Regions from separate parts of the Rhodoferax sp. GT1R46 genome, predicted to be linked through region 2. Evidence: predicted binding sites of a transcription regulator. Region 2 holds the regulator's gene; each other region holds the start of a gene.
What was found. The regulator HrcA, encoded in region 2, represses chaperone genes, less so after heat shock. The targets are predictions, from matches to a motif close to TTAGCACTCNNNNNNNNNGAGTGCTAA.
Positions count from the first base shown of each region.

Region 1: groES (co-chaperone GroES) is a predicted target of HrcA. The motif match lies at 3,751-3,777, and genes of this name have one in related genera.
Region 3: rpoH (RNA polymerase sigma factor RpoH) is a predicted target of HrcA. The motif match lies at 2,545-2,571, and genes of this name have one in related genera.

Region 1 covers NZ_JBWMBC010000014.1:297-5,887, forward strand. Annotated here, with positions in the region: gene AC097W_RS20205 (DUF2007 domain-containing protein) at 1-149, shown strand, start outside; gene AC097W_RS20210 (DUF427 domain-containing protein) at 226-798, shown strand; gene AC097W_RS20215 (TIGR02450 family Trp-rich protein) at 924-1,145, opposite strand; gene AC097W_RS20220 (hypothetical protein) at 1,206-1,856, opposite strand; gene AC097W_RS20225 (DUF2244 domain-containing protein) at 2,068-2,544, shown strand; gene AC097W_RS20230 (histidine phosphatase family protein) at 2,972-3,493, opposite strand; gene groES (co-chaperone GroES) at 3,860-4,150, shown strand; gene groL (chaperonin GroEL) at 4,179-5,591, shown strand, end outside.
Region 2 covers NZ_JBWMBC010000013.1:55,849-61,439, forward strand. Annotated here, with positions in the region: gene recN (DNA repair protein RecN) at 1-1,612, opposite strand, end outside; gene AC097W_RS20120 (NAD kinase) at 1,615-2,511, opposite strand; gene hrcA (heat-inducible transcriptional repressor HrcA) at 2,540-3,544, shown strand; tRNA gene AC097W_RS20130 (tRNA-Ile) at 3,569-3,645, shown strand; gene AC097W_RS20135 (surface-adhesin E family protein) at 4,037-4,363, opposite strand; gene AC097W_RS20140 (hypothetical protein) at 4,789-5,193, opposite strand; gene AC097W_RS20145 (thermonuclease family protein) at 5,272-5,591, opposite strand, start outside.
Region 3 covers NZ_JBWMBC010000005.1:48,070-53,660, forward strand. Annotated here, with positions in the region: gene AC097W_RS12255 (sulfate ABC transporter substrate-binding protein) at 1-572, opposite strand, end outside; gene AC097W_RS12260 (RBBP9/YdeN family alpha/beta hydrolase) at 569-1,177, opposite strand; gene AC097W_RS12265 (sulfate ABC transporter substrate-binding protein) at 1,341-2,366, opposite strand; gene rpoH (RNA polymerase sigma factor RpoH) at 2,602-3,543, shown strand; gene AC097W_RS12275 (SCO family protein) at 3,540-4,151, opposite strand; gene cyoE (heme o synthase) at 4,158-5,054, opposite strand; gene AC097W_RS12285 (COX15/CtaA family protein) at 5,051-5,591, opposite strand, start outside.

The DNA of each region.
Region 1 (5,591 bases), on a different contig from region 2:
TCAAACATCCGGAACAGGAGACGCGAGCCCGCCAGGTGCTTTTTGACTTTCAGCATGTGCGCCAGCGACGCTGGACTTGCGCATGCGGCGAAATCGTGGAAGGCGGATTTGAGGAATGCTGGAGTTGCTCCACCCCCATGCCGCAGTAGACAGCATGCCGAGGCCGCCTAAGCCCAACGGTTAGACAATGGCTGCTTCAACTGCAACTAGAAAGCGTGGCTTCTTATGGCTGATAGCTCCACGGTTACCCCAACCCCCAACTGGCTCCAATCCGCCCGCGACCACTGGCAGTGGCGCGGCCAAGCCCGCCCACCATTTGCGCAGACGCCTCGGCCCGGTCAAACCTCCGTATGGGACTTTCCCCGACCACCGCAGCTCGCGCCTGACACGCGGGAAGTGGTCATCCGCTGGGGCGAGCTCGAGGTTGCCCGCACCCGCCGCGCAATCAAAGTGTTGGAGACATCCCACCCACCCAGTTTCTATCTGCCTTGGGCGGATGTGGCTGAACACCTGCTGCAGCAACAGTCCGGTAGCTCTTTTTGCGAGTGGAAGGGGCCTGCGCAGTATTGGTCGCTGGTCAATGGCAACAATCGCCTGGACGGCGTCGCTTGGAGCTACCCGCGCCCGCTGGCAGGCGCTGAGGCGTTGGCAGCTTGCGTCGCTTTTTACCCTGGTAGTTTGAGTTGCACGGTAGACGGGGCGGTGGTGCGGCCACAACCCGGCGGCTTCTATGGCGGCTGGATTACGCCGGACTTGGCGGGACCGTTTAAGGGCGACCCCGCAAGCAGTGCCTGGTAGCGGTCCCTGGATAGACACATCTCGCTTCGACCGTCGGCGTCTGAAACACGACGTTTGAAGGTCGATAAACCACTTGGCTGCCATACCCGCGATAGTGCAGAAGAACGACCAGCGGGGTCAGGCCATCAAACCCAGCCGCGAAGCCACTGGGTTTCATCCTGAAGTTCTCGCCATTTGATCCGGCGTGTCAATCTGGAGTGAACAGCCTCCAAGTCAATCCACTCGAACTTTTCTCCATCGAGTTCAGGTTCGACCACTTTTGAAACCAGAAAGTGCTTTTCCTTTGCGACTGGCTTCACTGCAGTCCACTTCGACAGCAGCAATTTGTTTGATTGCAAAATATTCATTTATAAGTGATCGGGTGTCGATTGGAATGGGTGGTGGATTTCGCTGGAATCTGCACTTGGTCAGGGCAATAAACGGTAGCGTCCCTGGTCTCCCTTGCTGACCAACCCATGCGCAACCAGCCTATTCAAAGACACTCCAACGCTGCCCAGAGCCATACCAGCGCCCCGGGCAATCGTGGAGCCAGTCAATTTCGTCCAATGATCTGCACGCAATGATTTTTGCAAGTACCGCAGCAGCGTGTTGTCGTTTGCGGTCAGGTGCTGCGCTTTGTCTGGCTTGGACACTTTGCGCTTGCCGTTGCTCTTGACCTTTCGTGTTGTTGCCACCTTCACCACGGCATCTTCGGCTTCCTGAATTTGATTCGCAGCGGCAGATGAGGTTTTTTCAACCATCTGCACCTTTTTGCGGCCGCGACCAGTTGGGTCCGGCAAGGCCACCAAGACATCCAGATCTTGTGATACCAGCTCTGAGGCGGTGTTGTACAGGGTGCGCAACTGCTCTTCCAATGACTGAAGGTCATGTGCTAGTTTCGCCAACGCCCGGAATCTCGCGAAAGCCCTGTCGCTATCAGAATGGAATGGCTGATTGGCGATGGTGGCCACCATGCGCTTAGCACCGTCACGCACGCTGTCGCCGACCGCGAGCGTTGCATCGTGCAGGGCTTGACCCGCTTGTTGGATGGAAGAAAGAGTGGCAGGGGAAAGAGACATAACAACTCCGACGACTTTGTTGCAAAACCGTATTTGACCCACACGCTTGCAGTTTACAGACGAGGTGTCAGTTTAGGCTAACGCCGTTGGATGCGCTATGTCCTACCGCCAGGCAGGGTGAGGTCGTTTGACTAAAATCCGCGATCAAGACCATGGCATATCCCTGGGTCTGTTAAACGCCCGGCGGGTTAGGGCGATGCAGGTAAGACGCATGACAAATCTGGTTTTCCGGTTTGCAACCGTTCAGGGGCACCACGTTCAGTGGTTTTTACGGCGCAACTGCGCAGTTACGCCGGCACAGCTTGGTGCCGTATTTTTGTCACTCTCTGCCATATCCCTGGGTATTTCAGGATTTTTTTGGTCCCAGGGTGCCACGTTGATCTTCCCTTTCGCACTGTTGGAGCTGCTGGTTTTGGCAGTGTCCTTTGTGATGGTGGTACGTCACGCAACCGATGGTGAAACCATTGTGTTGCACGATGGTCGACTGGTGGTCGAGTTGGAGCGTGGAGGTAAGTTGGAGCGATCGGAGTTCCACAGCAGTTGGGTGCGCGTAGAGCCCGGGGCCTGCGAGCGGTCTTTGATCCAGTTGTCGGGCCAAGGCAAGACCGTCAGGATAGGTCGTTATGTGCGGCCCGAGCTGCGGCAGGTGCTGGCACGCGAGATTCGAATGGCGTTGCGCACGACTTGAATGCGGGACGGACTTGTCCTGCCAACGCATGAAACTGATCGACAAATGCTACACAACCAGCGCGTTAACGTATTGCTGGTGTGATGCCAGGTTGATTGAAGACAAAATCGGGCTATAGCCCCCGTGCAATATGCGTAAGACGCTATCTAATGAATAGCGAAAAGCGCAGATAGTATGCCTCGCAGTCGTCCGTGTGGCGTCGCGCATGGATGAGCGAAACATCCCATCGGTATGCAGCCCCTCAGTCACAACGCTTCGCGGCATGTTCTGGCATGAACGAAGTTTTACCCATCTCCGCGTCTGCACCCCGCACTACAACCACTGGGACTATTCCTTCTGTAACAAGAGGGCAGGGCATGCCCCATTGGCAGAGGTTCCGTCGTGGGCGTGTGGTGGGCAAAACGGATGTGAGTTGTCCGGATGCGCGCTAAGGTGAAATGCGCCCCACGGTCGCCCAGGCGCCGGCTTGTCGGCGAAGCACCACCGCCTCGCCGGACGCTGGAACGACGCCGGTTAAGGCAGTAATGTTCACTTGGTGGGTTACCACCACCAAAAGCCCGTCGCCACGCCACGCGTCCAGCAGGGCCCGCGCCTCGCGCGTTTGGGCAGGCGCGGCATCGGGCTCTCCGAAGAATGAATTGAAGGCGGCTTGGTCTACCCGTTTTCCGGGGAAGGCCAGGTCTGCCGTTTCCCGGGTTCGGCACCATTGCGACGACCAGACCCCACTCACCGGCACGCCTTGTTGCCGAAAAAATGCGCCAATTCGCTGCGCTTGCGCGCGTCCCTCTTCGCTCAGGTTGCGCTGGGTACGGCAATCATTGAGGTCCAGATGCTCGGGGTCGCCAACCCCGGGTGCCAAGGCATGGCGCAACAAGATGACGCTACCGGACGAAAGGCGGGCCTCGACGCTCTGGGCAACGACGGGCAGAGCGCCCACAATACCCAACATAAAAGTGGCCAAGCAGCGAAGCAATGGGTGATAAATAGTCATCCCCGCATTTTTTCAGAGCTGGAAAGGGCTGCTTCTGCAGGGGTCTATTCCCCTTCAAAAATACTTTGAGTCAACGCGGCGCCGCGGATGCGGTGGTCAATCGTGGCGTGGCGGTGTCGAACAAGCTGTTCTGACTGCTGGGGGCGTCCAGCCTTTCGCAGTGGCTCGCAGCGACAACCGCCAGGGACTTGAAATCGCCTGAAAAGGCCTTATCATTAGCACTCGTAGGAGTTGAGTGCTAACAGCGCTTGGCCCCACAAGTTAATGTGCACCAACTTCTTCAGGTTGGCGCGCGACCCCTGTTTTAAACCAAGGAGATTCCTCATGAAACTGCGCCCTCTGGCAGACCGCGTGATTGTCAAACGCGTCGAAAACGAAACTAAAACTGCCTCTGGCATCGTCATTCCTGACAGCGCTGCTGAAAAGCCTGATCAAGGTGAAGTCTTGGCTGTTGGCCCAGGCAAGAAGAACGACAAGGGTGACCTGATTGCCATGAACGTCAAGGTCGGTGACCGCGTTTTGTTCGGCAAATACAGCGGCCAGACCGTCAAGGTCGACGGCGACGAGTTGTTGGTCATGAAAGAAGACGACCTTTTTGCAGTGGTCGAGAAGTAATTAATTAACTGAATTCGGAGTCATAAACATGGCAGCAAAAGACGTAATTTTCGGCGGCGAAGCCCGCGCACGCATGGTTGAAGGCGTGAACATTTTGGCCAACGCGGTCAAAGTGACCCTGGGCCCTAAAGGCCGTAACGTGGTTCTGGAGCGCTCGTTCGGCGCCCCTACCGTGACCAAGGACGGTGTGTCCGTTGCCAAAGAAATCGAACTCAAAGACAAGCTGCAAAACATGGGTGCGCAGATGGTCAAGGAAGTTGCTTCCAAGACATCCGACATCGCTGGTGACGGCACTACCACTGCTACCGTGCTGGCCCAGGCCATCGTGCACGAAGGCATGAAGTACGTGGCTGCTGGCATGAACCCCATGGACCTGAAGCGCGGTATCGACAAAGCGGTTACCGTTCTGGTTGCCGAGTTGAAGAAGGCTTCCAAAGCCACCACCACGTCCAAAGAAATCGCGCAAGTTGGCTCCATCTCCGCTAACAGCGACGAGACCATCGGCAAGATCATTGCTGACGCAATGGACAAAGTCGGCAAAGAAGGCGTTATTACCGTTGAAGACGGCAAGTCGCTGGAATCCGAACTCGAAGTGGTTGAAGGCATGCAGTTTGACCGCGGCTACCTGTCGCCTTACTTCATCAACAACCCAGAAAAGCAAGCCGCTTTGCTGGACAACCCGTTTGTTCTGTTGTTCGACAAGAAGATCAGCAACATCCGTGACCTGCTGCCTACCCTGGAGCAAGTTGCCAAGGCTGGTCGTCCCCTGCTGATCATTGCTGAAGATGTCGATGGCGAAGCCCTCGCAACTTTGGTCGTGAACACCTTGCGCGGTATCCTGAAGGTTGTGGCTGTCAAGGCTCCAGGCTTCGGCGATCGTCGCAAGGCCATGCTGGAAGACATCGCCATCCTGACTGGCGGCAAGGTTATTGCTGAAGAAATCGGCCTGTCGCTGGAAAAAGTGACTTTGGCTGACCTCGGCTCTGCCAAGCGTATCGAAGTGGGCAAAGAAAACACCATCATCATCGACGGTGCTGGCGCTGCTGCTGACATCGAAGCCCGCGTGAAGCAAGTTCGCGTGCAAATCGAAGAAGCGACTTCCGACTACGACCGTGAAAAACTGCAAGAGCGCGTGGCCAAGTTGGCTGGCGGTGTTGCCGTGATCAAGGTTGGCGCTGCCACCGAAGTCGAAATGAAAGAGAAGAAAGCCCGCGTTGAAGACGCCCTGCACGCTACCCGCGCTGCAGTGGAAGAAGGCATTGTTGCCGGCGGCGGCGTGGCTCTGTTGCGCGCCAAGCAGACTGCTGGCGTGATCAAGGGTTCCAACTCGGACCAGGACCACGGCATTGCACTGGTGTTGAAAGCCATCGAAGCGCCACTGCGCGAGATCGTGTTCAATGCTGGCGGCGAAGCGTCTGTGGTGGTGAACGCTGTGATGGCC
Region 2 (5,591 bases):
GGGTGGTTGTTGACATTCTCTCGCCGCCCAGCATACGGGCAATTTCGCCAACGCGTTGCTCACCCTGTACGGGCGCTACTGTACTGAGCGTGACCTTGCCGCTTGACTGCTTGGCCACCACGAGGTGGTGGTTGGCGCAAGCCGCCACCTGCGGCAAATGGGTTACAGCCAGCACCTGCCGGTCGACGCCGAGTTGCTGCATAAGGCGACCCACGGTCTCGGCCACGGCGCCTCCGACGCCCGAATCCACCTCATCAAATATCAGGGTCTGCGCAGTCCCCAGTTGGCTTGTAGTCACCGCAATGGCCAGTGCCATCCGTGACAACTCGCCTCCCGAGGCCACCTTGCCAACCGGGCGCGGCGTGCTGCCGGCATGGCCTGCCACCAGAAATGCCACATCTTCCAGCCCGCTTTGCATCGGCTGCGCACTGGGTTCCAATTGCACGAGAAATTGACCACCTTGCATGCCCAGGTCCTGCATGGCTTGGGTGATGGACTGTGCCAGCAGTGGAGCGGCTTTGGCGCGTGCCTTCGACATGGCTTTGGCCTCTGCCAAATAAGCCGCATGCGCTTTCTTTTCTGCGTTTTGCAGTCCTTCAAGATCGGACGCCGCATCCAATTGAACAAGCTCGGCTTTCCAGGAAGCCAGTAAGGCAGGTAGCTCTGAAGGCGGGCGCTTATAACGCCGCGCAAGCGAGATCCACATTGACAGCCGTTCGTCGAGTTCGGCCAGACGTTCCGGGTCGAGTTCGGTTCGGCGCAAGTACGCGCGCAGGGTATGCACGGTATCTTCGACCTGCGCCAGGCTCGATGCCAATACATCAGCCGGGTCCTTGAAGTCGGCTTCCAGGTGGGACTGGTGTTGTAGCAGTTGCATCGCGCTGTGCAGCAGTTTGACTACGTTACTGTCGTCATCTTCCAATAGCTGGAGTGCGCCTTGCGCGGCATCCAGCAGGGCCTGGCCATTGGACAGGCGGCTGTGGCTGCTTTGCAGTTCATCCCATTCTTCGGGCTGGGGGTTGAGTTTTTCGACTTCGGCGATTTGCCAGGCCAGTCGCTCACTTTCGCGATGCAGTGAATCCTGCGCCGTCACGGCTTGAGCCAATGCATTCTGCGTTTGGCGCCAAGAGAGCCACAGTGCGCCCAGTGCATTGGTGGAGACCTTGGCATAGGCATCCAGCAGCCCGCGCACGGCATCCGGGCGCGTCAGGCTTTGCCAGGCATGTTGGCCATGAATATCCAGCAACTGCTCCCCCACGGTGCGCAATTGCTGCGCGGTGGCGGGGCTACCGTTGATCCATGCGCGGCTTTTGCCTTGCAGGTCGACGGTTCGACGAAGCAGCAATTCGTCCTCGGTGTCAAAGCCGGATTCCTGCAAGAGAGTACGGACGCTGGTCGGCGTGTCGAATTCTGCACTTACATCAGTGCGGCTGGCACCCTCACGGATGACTCCCGTGTCAGCTCGTGCGCCGGTCACCAACTGCAGCGCATCGATCAGGATCGACTTGCCAGCGCCTGTTTCTCCAGTGAGCACGGTGAAGCCGCCTTCCAGGTCAAGCTCCAACTCACTGACGATCACAAAATCCCGCAGGACAATACGTTTAAGTGCCACGGTCAAGCCACTCCTTCGTTCCAGTGCAGCTTCTGGCGCAACGTGTCAAAGTAGGTCCAGCCCTTGGGGTGCAAGAAGCGCACCTGGTACTGGGACCGGGTGACCACAATGCGATCGCCGTGCATCAGGGATGCCAGGGACTGCATGTCAAAGTTGGCACTGGCATCACGGCCTGCTACTATTTCGATAGCTACCTCCGCAACATTGGCGAGGACAATTGGCCGATTTGACAAAGTATGCGGCGCAATGGGCACCAGCACCCAGCCCGGAATGGACGGATGCAGCAGCGGGCCGCCGGCGGATAGGGAATACGCGGTAGAGCCTGTCGGTGTGGCAATGATCAAGCCATCGGCGCGCTGGTTGGCCACAAAGTGCCCGTCCACCTCCACGCGCAGTTCCACCATGCCCGAGGTGGCGCCCCGGTTGACCACCACATCGTTCATAGCCAACGCCGAGAACACGCAATGTCCACTCCGCATCACCCGCGCCTGCATCAGGCTGCGGTGGTCCTCTTCATAGAGGCCGGCCAACATGGGCAGCAGCGTCTTCTGGTAATTGTCAAATGGGATGTCGGTTATGAAGCCGAGTCTTCCCTGATTGATGCCGATCAGCGGCACGCCGTACTGTGCCATCTGGCGACCAATGCCCAGCATGGTTCCATCGCCGCCGACCACCAGGCACAGGTCACAGGTCGTACCAATGGTTGCCACATTGGCTGCTGTGTAGCTGGAAAGCCCCATGTTGGCGGCAGTGTCCTCCTCCACCACAACTTCGCAACCATGGTCCATCAAGAAGTGCGCGATTTCGTCCAGGGCCTGACGCGCATATGCGCCTGACGGTCCCGAGGAATTGGCGTGGTATTTGCCAATCAGGGCAACGTGTCGGAATTTGGACTTCATTCGCAAATTACATCACTAAAATGTGCCAATGCTCGATGAACGTTCCAAGTTGTTGTTGAAAGCTCTGGTTGAGCGCTACATCGCCGATGGACAGCCGGTGGGCAGTCGAACCCTGTCGCGGGCTTCCGGGCTGGAATTGTCTCCTGCGACCATTCGCAACGTGATGTCGGACCTAGAGGAACTGGGTCTGATTGTCAGCCCCCACACCTCTGCGGGACGCATCCCCACGGCACGCGGCTACCGGCTTTTTGTCGACACCATGCTGACGGTGCAGCCAAGTCAGTACGGTTCGCACATCCTCGCGCCCGATCAGCCGCAGAAAGTAATCTCCAACGCGGCGACCCTGCTTTCCAATTTGTCGCAGTTTGTGGGGGTGGTGATCGCACCGCGTCGAACGTCGGTGTTTCGGCACATCGAATTTTTGCGGCTTTCGGAACGGCGCATTTTGGTCATCATTGTGTCGCCCGACGGCGATGTGCAGAACCGCGTCATCTTCACCGAGTTGGACTACTCGCAGGCCCAGCTGGTGGAAGCGGCTAATTTTCTGAACAGCCAGTACGTCGGGCTGGACATTGAGAACGTCCGTGAGCGGCTTCAAGGCGAGGTGGAGTCCTTGTGTTCTGAAATTGCCACACTGATGCAGGCCGCCGTAACGGTGAGCTCCGATGCCATTACCGAAACGCAGGATGAAGTCATCATCTCGGGTGAACGCAACCTGCTGGCGGTATCGGACTTTTCCAGCGACATGGGCCAGTTGCGCAGGGCGTTCGAGTTGTTTGAGCAAAAGGCCCAGCTCATGCGGCTGATGGACGTAGCCGGTCAAGCCGAAGGTGTGCGCATTTTTATCGGTGGCGAGAGCCAGGTCGTGCCCTTCGAGGATCTGTCCATCGTCACCAGTCCCTACGAGGTGGATGGCAAGATAGTAGGCACCCTGGGTGTGATCGGCCCCACCCGCATGGCCTACGACCGCATGATCCAGATTGTGGACATCACCTCCAAATTGGTCAGCAACGCGCTGAGCCACCACAAGTAGGTCGCTACAATCACGGGTTGCGTTGGGCCGTTAGCTCAGTTGGTTAGAGCAGAGGACTCATAATCCTTTGGTCCACAGTTCAAGTCTGTGACGGCCCACCATTTATTCCGGCGTCATATAAAGAAATCCTGCTATTGAAAAGATAGCGGGCTTTTTTGTTTTAGATGGTCAGATTCTGCGGCGTAGCCACTGCGTAGCCGCCAGTACATGGTTTTGTACCGTTTCCAGCCCCAAGCGTGAGAAAACCCGGACTTGGCGGGCAGGGTTGTGATTCCTGTTGTCGTGGGTTCGAGCCCCATCAGCCACCCCATTATTTGAAACCCAGTATCTATGCGGGTTCCCACGGTATGTGGGTGCATGATGTGGGTGCAAAGAATCAAAGCCTCTTGGAGTTATTCAAGAGGCTTTTTCTTTTACAACAGGTTTCACAACCACCACAATAAATTTTCTGTATTGACACTCTCCAAATGGTGGCGGATTTCCTTGGTTGAATCAATACTTTAGACAAGCCGACTTCCATAATATTTCAGCGTCACTACCGGGAGGAGTCGGCCTCCAAGCTTGTGCCTTATTCAAAGTGAAGGAGGACTCCCCGCGTCCCATGCTGTCCTTGTGAAAACTGACGAAAAGAATGCGCCATTGCTCTCCAGTGCAATCGAATTCGTGCAGCCCCTTTGCCGACATATCCCCGCGTTGGGACTTTTTATAGTCATTCAGGGTCCACAGCTTTCGGCTTTGTCCAGACTGAGTAATGGTTTCAGGGTCCGCATAGCCAGCTACCGGCTCCGCACAGTGAAGTGCGGTACATCGCTGGGTCATGTTCTCAATCTGATGGGGAAATCTGTCCACTGGGTTGGGCAGAGACAGGGGCGAAATGGTTTTGGTGCGCTACCATTGACAAGCTACCGCACGGGCAGTGTACGTCCGCAGTTGATCGGCTTGGTGTTCCGCACGCATTGCCCTTCAGCGACAGACTTCAAGCCTGTGCATCCGTTTTAGTATATCGGTACACAAGTACCTAGAACTTCTAATAGAAGTCTGAAAGTTATCGACTTGACTTCTCACTGCCAGTCATTCTGTTTAGTCAGACTTCAATAGCTCGGACCTCATAAAGCGGTGAGGTGCGTCAGCCTATCGGGTGTGTATCGGTTTCTGGAAATTGGAGTTTTTAGGTTGGTAGCTACGGTGTGGAAATCAGGTGAAACAGCTTTAGTCTTAGGCATTGCCGAGGTTGCCCAAAGGAGTTATTCCAGACGTGGTCGCCCAAACCTGGCGGCAAGGGTTGCTTTTACGCCGAGCATCCACTGAAGGAAATACCCGACGCTCTGAACGATAAACCAGATCATGAATGGAAGGAGCACTAGGGACAGTGGCTCCATCCATCCCATGTACGCAGGGTTGCCAGCAACGATTGGCTCAAAGGGGTTCATTTCGGTATGAACCAGCATGTCCAAAAGGACGTGCGTGAAGCCACCTAAGAAGGCTCCAAAGACCCACTTGCTAGACCGAACTCCACACATTCCAATGATCGTTGCATAAATTAAAGCAGCGATGAAAGAGTGGTTGGAGTGATCGATTGACCCTTCACCTGTCAATGCATAAATGATGGAATGTGCATCAAGCCAGAGGTTGACCAGAATGAAAGACACATTGCTTACCTTGTTAGGGGCTAAGTGGTTGATTGGGGCTAGTACCCCGAAGTGCAAAGGCGTAATTGGCATTTGTAATTAGTTTGTAGCGCGAAATTCCCAAGGTGGCATTGGTGCAGCATCCCGCCACAGCCCCACCTTTGCTGCTCTAGCCGCATCCTCTGCCGCAACATAAGCCTTTCGGTCAACCGCTGGTTGCTCACGCTCATAGGCCTTGTAATGCCACGCCATGCCACGTTTGACTTGCTCCAGGTTGATGTCCTGACCATCCAGCAGCACCTTGCCGATCCTGCGCTGGTACTTGTCAACCTTGACCCACTCGACATTCACAGATTGACCAGCAACCATATCGGCCAGGCTCTGCTTTGAGACATTGCCAAATGCTTGCCGCTTCTCGG
Region 3 (5,591 bases), on a different contig from region 2:
TTCTTGTAGAGCTTGCCCACAAATTCGGCGGCCTGCGCATCGGTGCCGCCCTTTTTGCGCACGGAACCCCAGGCAGCCAGATAGGCCATACGGCCATTGCCACCGGTCTTGGGGTTGACCAACACCACCTGGATGCCGGGTTTGATCAGGTCGTCCCAGTCCTTGATGCCCTTGGGGTTGTTGTTGCGCACCAGAAACAGCATGGTGGAACTGGTGGGCGCGGCGTTGTGCGGAAAGCGCTTGGTCCAGTCTTTGGCCACAACGCCGGTGCTGGCCAGAAAGTCGATGTCGGTGGTGGTGTTCATGGTCACCACGTCGGCCTCCAGGCCGTCGTTCACCGCACGCGCCTGGGCGCTGGAGCCCGCGTGGCTTTGGTCAATCTTGATATCTTTGCCGGTGGATTTTTTGTAGCTGGCCACAAACGCCGCGTTGATGTCCTTGTAAAACTCGCGCGACACGTCGTAGGACACGTTGAGCAAGGTGGTGGGTTGCGCCGTTTGGGCTGCTACAAAATTGCTAGCTGCCAGCGCAATGGCGGCGAGGGCTAACGTCGCTTTTTGTTTGAATTTCATGTGGTCTCCAAGGAGTTGGGGGTAAGGGATAGAGGGGCAGGAACCAAAGGCGCGTAGGGCAGGTGTTGTCCACCCTCTCCGACCAGCGACTGCAGCAAGGCCAGCCCCAGCGGCCAGGGGCCAAAGCCGGATTCAATGTTGATATGCCCGGCGTTTTGAAGCCGGACGAACGCGCTGCCCCAGGCGCGGGCGTAAGCGCCCGACGTGCGAACCGGGCAATAGGGGTCGTTGCTGCTGGCCACCAGAATGCTGCGGTAGGGCAGCGGCTGGTAGGGCACCGGCGCAAAGTCGGCCAGCACGCCCCGGCGCTCCGGGTCTGCCGGAGCGGCCAATAACGCGCCATGAATACGGTCTGTGGCCTCTAGCGGCAAGTGGGTGGTGGCGATGCAGCCCAGGCTATGGGCCACGATGACCACCGGACCCGGTTGCTCCAGAATCGTGCGGGTGATGGAGGCAACCCATGCCGCGCGGGAGGGCGTTATCCAGTCGTCCTGAACCACGCGCACAACATCCTGCAACTGCTCAGACCACAGGCTTTGCCAGTGGCCGGGCCCGGAGTCGCGCCAGCCGGGCACGATGATGATGGTGGGGGAAGCGGTTGCCATGTGGGTGCGTGTCGTGCGAAAAATGCATTGTCTGCAGCAAAGTGTCAAACGCAAACGACTCAGTTTTCATTTGCTAATTCGCATAAGCATATGTAGGCCACCCAACCTCATGCTATGAAATAAGGAGCTGCTTGCGCATGCTCTACGGGAGGTACAGACCGATTTACCTCTTCAAATAGATCTGGTCAAACGAGCCCCCGTCGGCAAAGTGATCCTTGTCCGCCTTGGCCCATCCGCCAAAGGCTTGCTCGATGGTGAACAGGTTCAGCATGGGGAACTGTTTGGCGTACTTGGCCCTGGCTTTTTCTGAAGCAGCCGGGCGGTAGAAGTTCTTGCCGGCAATGTCCTGCCCTTCCTCGGTATAGAGGTACTTCAGGTATTCCTCTGCCACCAAGCGGGTGCCCTTCTTGTCCACGTTCTTGTCCACCACGCTGACGGGCGGCTCGGCCAGAATGCTGAGGGATGGATAGACCACGTCCACCTTGCTGCCAAACTCTTTCTCCAGCAGGTAGGCCTCGTTCTCCCAGGAAATGAACACGTCGCCCTGGTTGCGCTGGGCAAAGGTAATGGAGGAGCCCCGGGCTCCGGTGTCGAGCACCGGCACATTGGCATACAGCTTGGCGACGAACTCTTTGGCTTTGGTATCTCCAGTCGTTTTGTCACCGAACTTGCGTTTCGCGAACTCCCAGGCGGCCAGGTAGTTCCAGCGCGCGCCACCCGATGTTTTGGGGTTGGGGGTGATGACGCTGACGCCCGGTTTGATCAGGTCATCCCAGTCCTTGATGCCCTTGGGATTGCCTTGGCGCACCACCAGGACGATCGTGGAGCTGTAGGGCGCCGAATTGTGTGGCAGGCGTTTTTGCCAGTCTTTGGGAATCCAGCCCCCGTTGTGGGCCAGTGCATCAATGTCACCGGCCAGCCCCAGCGTGACGACATCGGCGTCGAGCCCGTCAATCACTGAGCGCGCCTGCTTGCCGGAGCCACCGTGCGATTGCTTGATGGCGACATCCTGGCCAGATTTGGCTTTCCAGTATTTGGCGAACGCCGCGTTGTATTCGACGTAGAGCTCGCGAGTGGGGTCATACGACACGTTGAGCAGGGTCACGGCTTGCTGGGCCTGAGCCCACAAGCCCGAACCAGCCAATACGGTGGCCAGCGTGATTTGAATGAGTTTGCGACCTTGTGTCATGGTTTGCTTGCGTTTCCAGTGCGGTTGATTGCGATGGAATGGATTCTGAAAGCAAGTCGTTAAAACTGAAAATATTGAATAATCAGTTTTAAATAACCAAAACATCTAACACAACAAAATGGCGAGGGTCGCGGGGCGATTGGTTGTTGTGAACTATCAAGGGAATTGAACTTATCGATTAGCACTCGCTCATACCGAGTGCTAATATTCACGGAATGACAAAAGGAGTTCAGCTATGACACTTCAACTTGGAACCCCGAGCGCCGCACTGGCTGTAGCCAATCCCTGGTCGCTGGTGCCCCCTCTGGGCAATCTGGATGCCTATATTTCGGCAGCCAATCGCTTGCCTATGCTCACCTTGGCGCAAGAGCAGGAGTTCTCACGCAAGTTCAAGAATGACAACGATCTTGAGGCTGCGGGTAAGTTAGTGCTTTCGCACCTGCGTTTGGTGGTATCGGTATCCCGCCAGTATCTGGGTTACGGCCTGCCCCACGGCGACCTGATCCAGGAAGGCAACGTGGGCCTGATGAAGGCCGTCAAACGCTTCGACCCCGATCAGGGCGTGCGTCTGGTGAGCTACGCGCTGCACTGGATCAAGGCTGAGATACATGAGTACATTTTGAAAAACTGGCGCATGGTCAAGGTGGCAACCACCAAGGCCCAGCGCAAGCTGTTCTTCAACCTGCGCTCCATGAAGCAGCGTTATAAAAGTGACGATGCTGCGGCCGACACAGGCACGCACCGCGAGACACTCAGCCCCGATCAGGTGGCATCCATGGCGCGTGACCTAAAGGTCAAACCCGAGGAAGTTCTGGAGATGGAGACGCGCTTGTCGGGCGGCGACGTGATGCTGGATCCGGGTTCCTCTGACGACGGTGAAGATGCCTTTGGTCCCATCGCCTACCTGACGGATAGCAACCATGAGCCGGTTGCCATGATTGAGGCGCGCCAGCGGGATGTTCTGGCGACGGAGGGCATCGCCACTGCACTGGATGCGCTGGACCCCCGCAGCCGTCGTATCGTCGAAGAGCGCTGGCTCAAGGTGAATGACGACAACTCGGGCGGCATGACGCTGCACGATCTGGCCGCCGAATACGGTGTGAGTGCCGAGCGCATTCGCCAGATTGAGGTGGCGGCCATGAAGAAGATGAAAACGGCGCTGGCGGAATACGCCTAGGAAGCCTGTTTCAGCAGGATCTGAATGTCTGAGGTCAGCGCTTGGGCACCGCCTCCGTAGCGGGTGAACAGGCGCAACTGGCCTTTGGTGTCGTAGATGTAGCTGCCCGCTGAGTGGTCCATGGTGTAGCTGGTGGGGGTTTTGCCCTCCACCCGCTTGTAATAGACCTTGTAATCCTTGGCGAGTTCTACCAGCTTTTCTGGCGTGGTGTAGAGCGCCAGGAAGCTCGGATCAAAGTTCGCCATATGGGCTTTCAGCAGTTCGGGCGTATCGCGCTGGGGGTCCACGGTCACGAAGAGCCCCTGCAGGCGCTCGCCATCTTTGCCCAGCGCTTTTTTCACTTCGGCCAGCTCCGCCATGGAGGTGGGGCACACGTCCGGGCATTGGGTGTAGCCAAAAAACATGACTACGATCTTGCCCGAGAAGTCTTGCAGGTGACGAACCTGGCCGTTGTGATCGGTCAACTCAAAGTTCTTCGCGTAGTCAGCACCGGTAAGGTCAATCGACGAAAATGCTGCCTGCTTCGGAGAACAGGCAGAAAACAACACGCTAGCCCCCGCAACCATTGCGCTGGTAGCTATGAATTTGATAGCATTTCTTTTGTTCATCGGGGCCTAAAAAATGTAGTGGTCCAGCAGCAGTGCGGCGAATAGGGCACTCAGATGAATCAGTGAAAAGCGAAAGGTTCGCCGAGCCAACTCATCGGAGTAATTGCGCCACAGTTTCCAGGCGTACAGGCAAAAACCCACACTCAGGACGATGGCGGTTGCCAGGTAGAGCCAGCGGCTCATGCCATACACGAACGGAAGCAGGCAGGCGGCAAACAGCACAATGGTGTAGAGCAGTATCTGCAAACGGGTGAACTCGCTTCCATGCGTCACGGGCAGCATGGGCAGACCGGATTTGCGGTATTCCTCGACCCGGTACAAGGCCAGTGCCCAGAAGTGGGGAGGAGTCCACAGGAAGATGATGAGAAAAAGAATCAGCGCCTCCGGCCCTACGTTCCCCGTCATGGCAGCCCAGCCCAATACCGGTGGCATGGCACCGGATGCGCCACCGATGACGATGTTTTGCGGCGTCAGTGGCTTGAGAATCACGGTGTAAATAACGGCGTAACCCACAAATGTGGCAAAGGTGAGCCACATGGTCAGCGGGTTCACCCAAAAGTACAACACGGCCGAACCACCCACACAAAGAACCGCCGAAAACAGCAAGGTTTGCGCGTCGCCCAGTTCACCGCGGGCCGTTGGGCGCCACGCGGTACGCTTCATCTTGGCATCAATGCCTTTTTCAACGATGCAGTTGAAGGCGGCCGCTGCGCCGGCCACCAGCCAGATCCCGAAACAGGCAATGGCAGCCAACCCGACCTGCGCCAGGGTGGGCGCTCCGGGCACGGCCAGCACCATCCCGATCAGCGCACAAAATACGATCAACTGGATGACGCGCGGTTTGGTCAAGGCATAGAACTGCCGGATCACGGAAGGTGGGGCAAGGGAAACATTCGCGGTCATTCAGTCACTCTCCGTTGAAATACCTGGGTGCGATCGGCTGCGGTCGTTGCCTGCGTCGACGCCAGCATCCAGACCATGACGACCACCATGGCGCCAGCGCCGCCGGTATGCAGCACCGCCGCCAGCAAAGGCCAGCCCAGCACCACGTTGCTGACGCCCGTTGCCAACTGCAACGCAAGCAGCGCACCCAATGCACGGACCGGCAAACGCAGTCCGGAGACTGACCGCAGGTTCCAGGCAACCAGGCCCAACACCAGCAATGTCAGCATCGCCAGTGTTCGGTGCACATAGTGAATCGCCGTCAAGGCTTGGAAGCTGATGGGTTCGCCATCGCGCCCCAATCCAAGGGGTCGCCAAATCTCAAATCCAGCCGAAAAGTCCATCTGCGGCCACCAGGCGCCCTGACACATCGGGAACTCGGAGCACGCCAGTACCGCGTAATTGGTACTGACCCAGGCACCCGACGCGGCCTGAAGCACCAGCAAGCCCAAGGCCAACCCCATCCCCAGGCGCATACCCGCGGATAAGGCTAGGCCG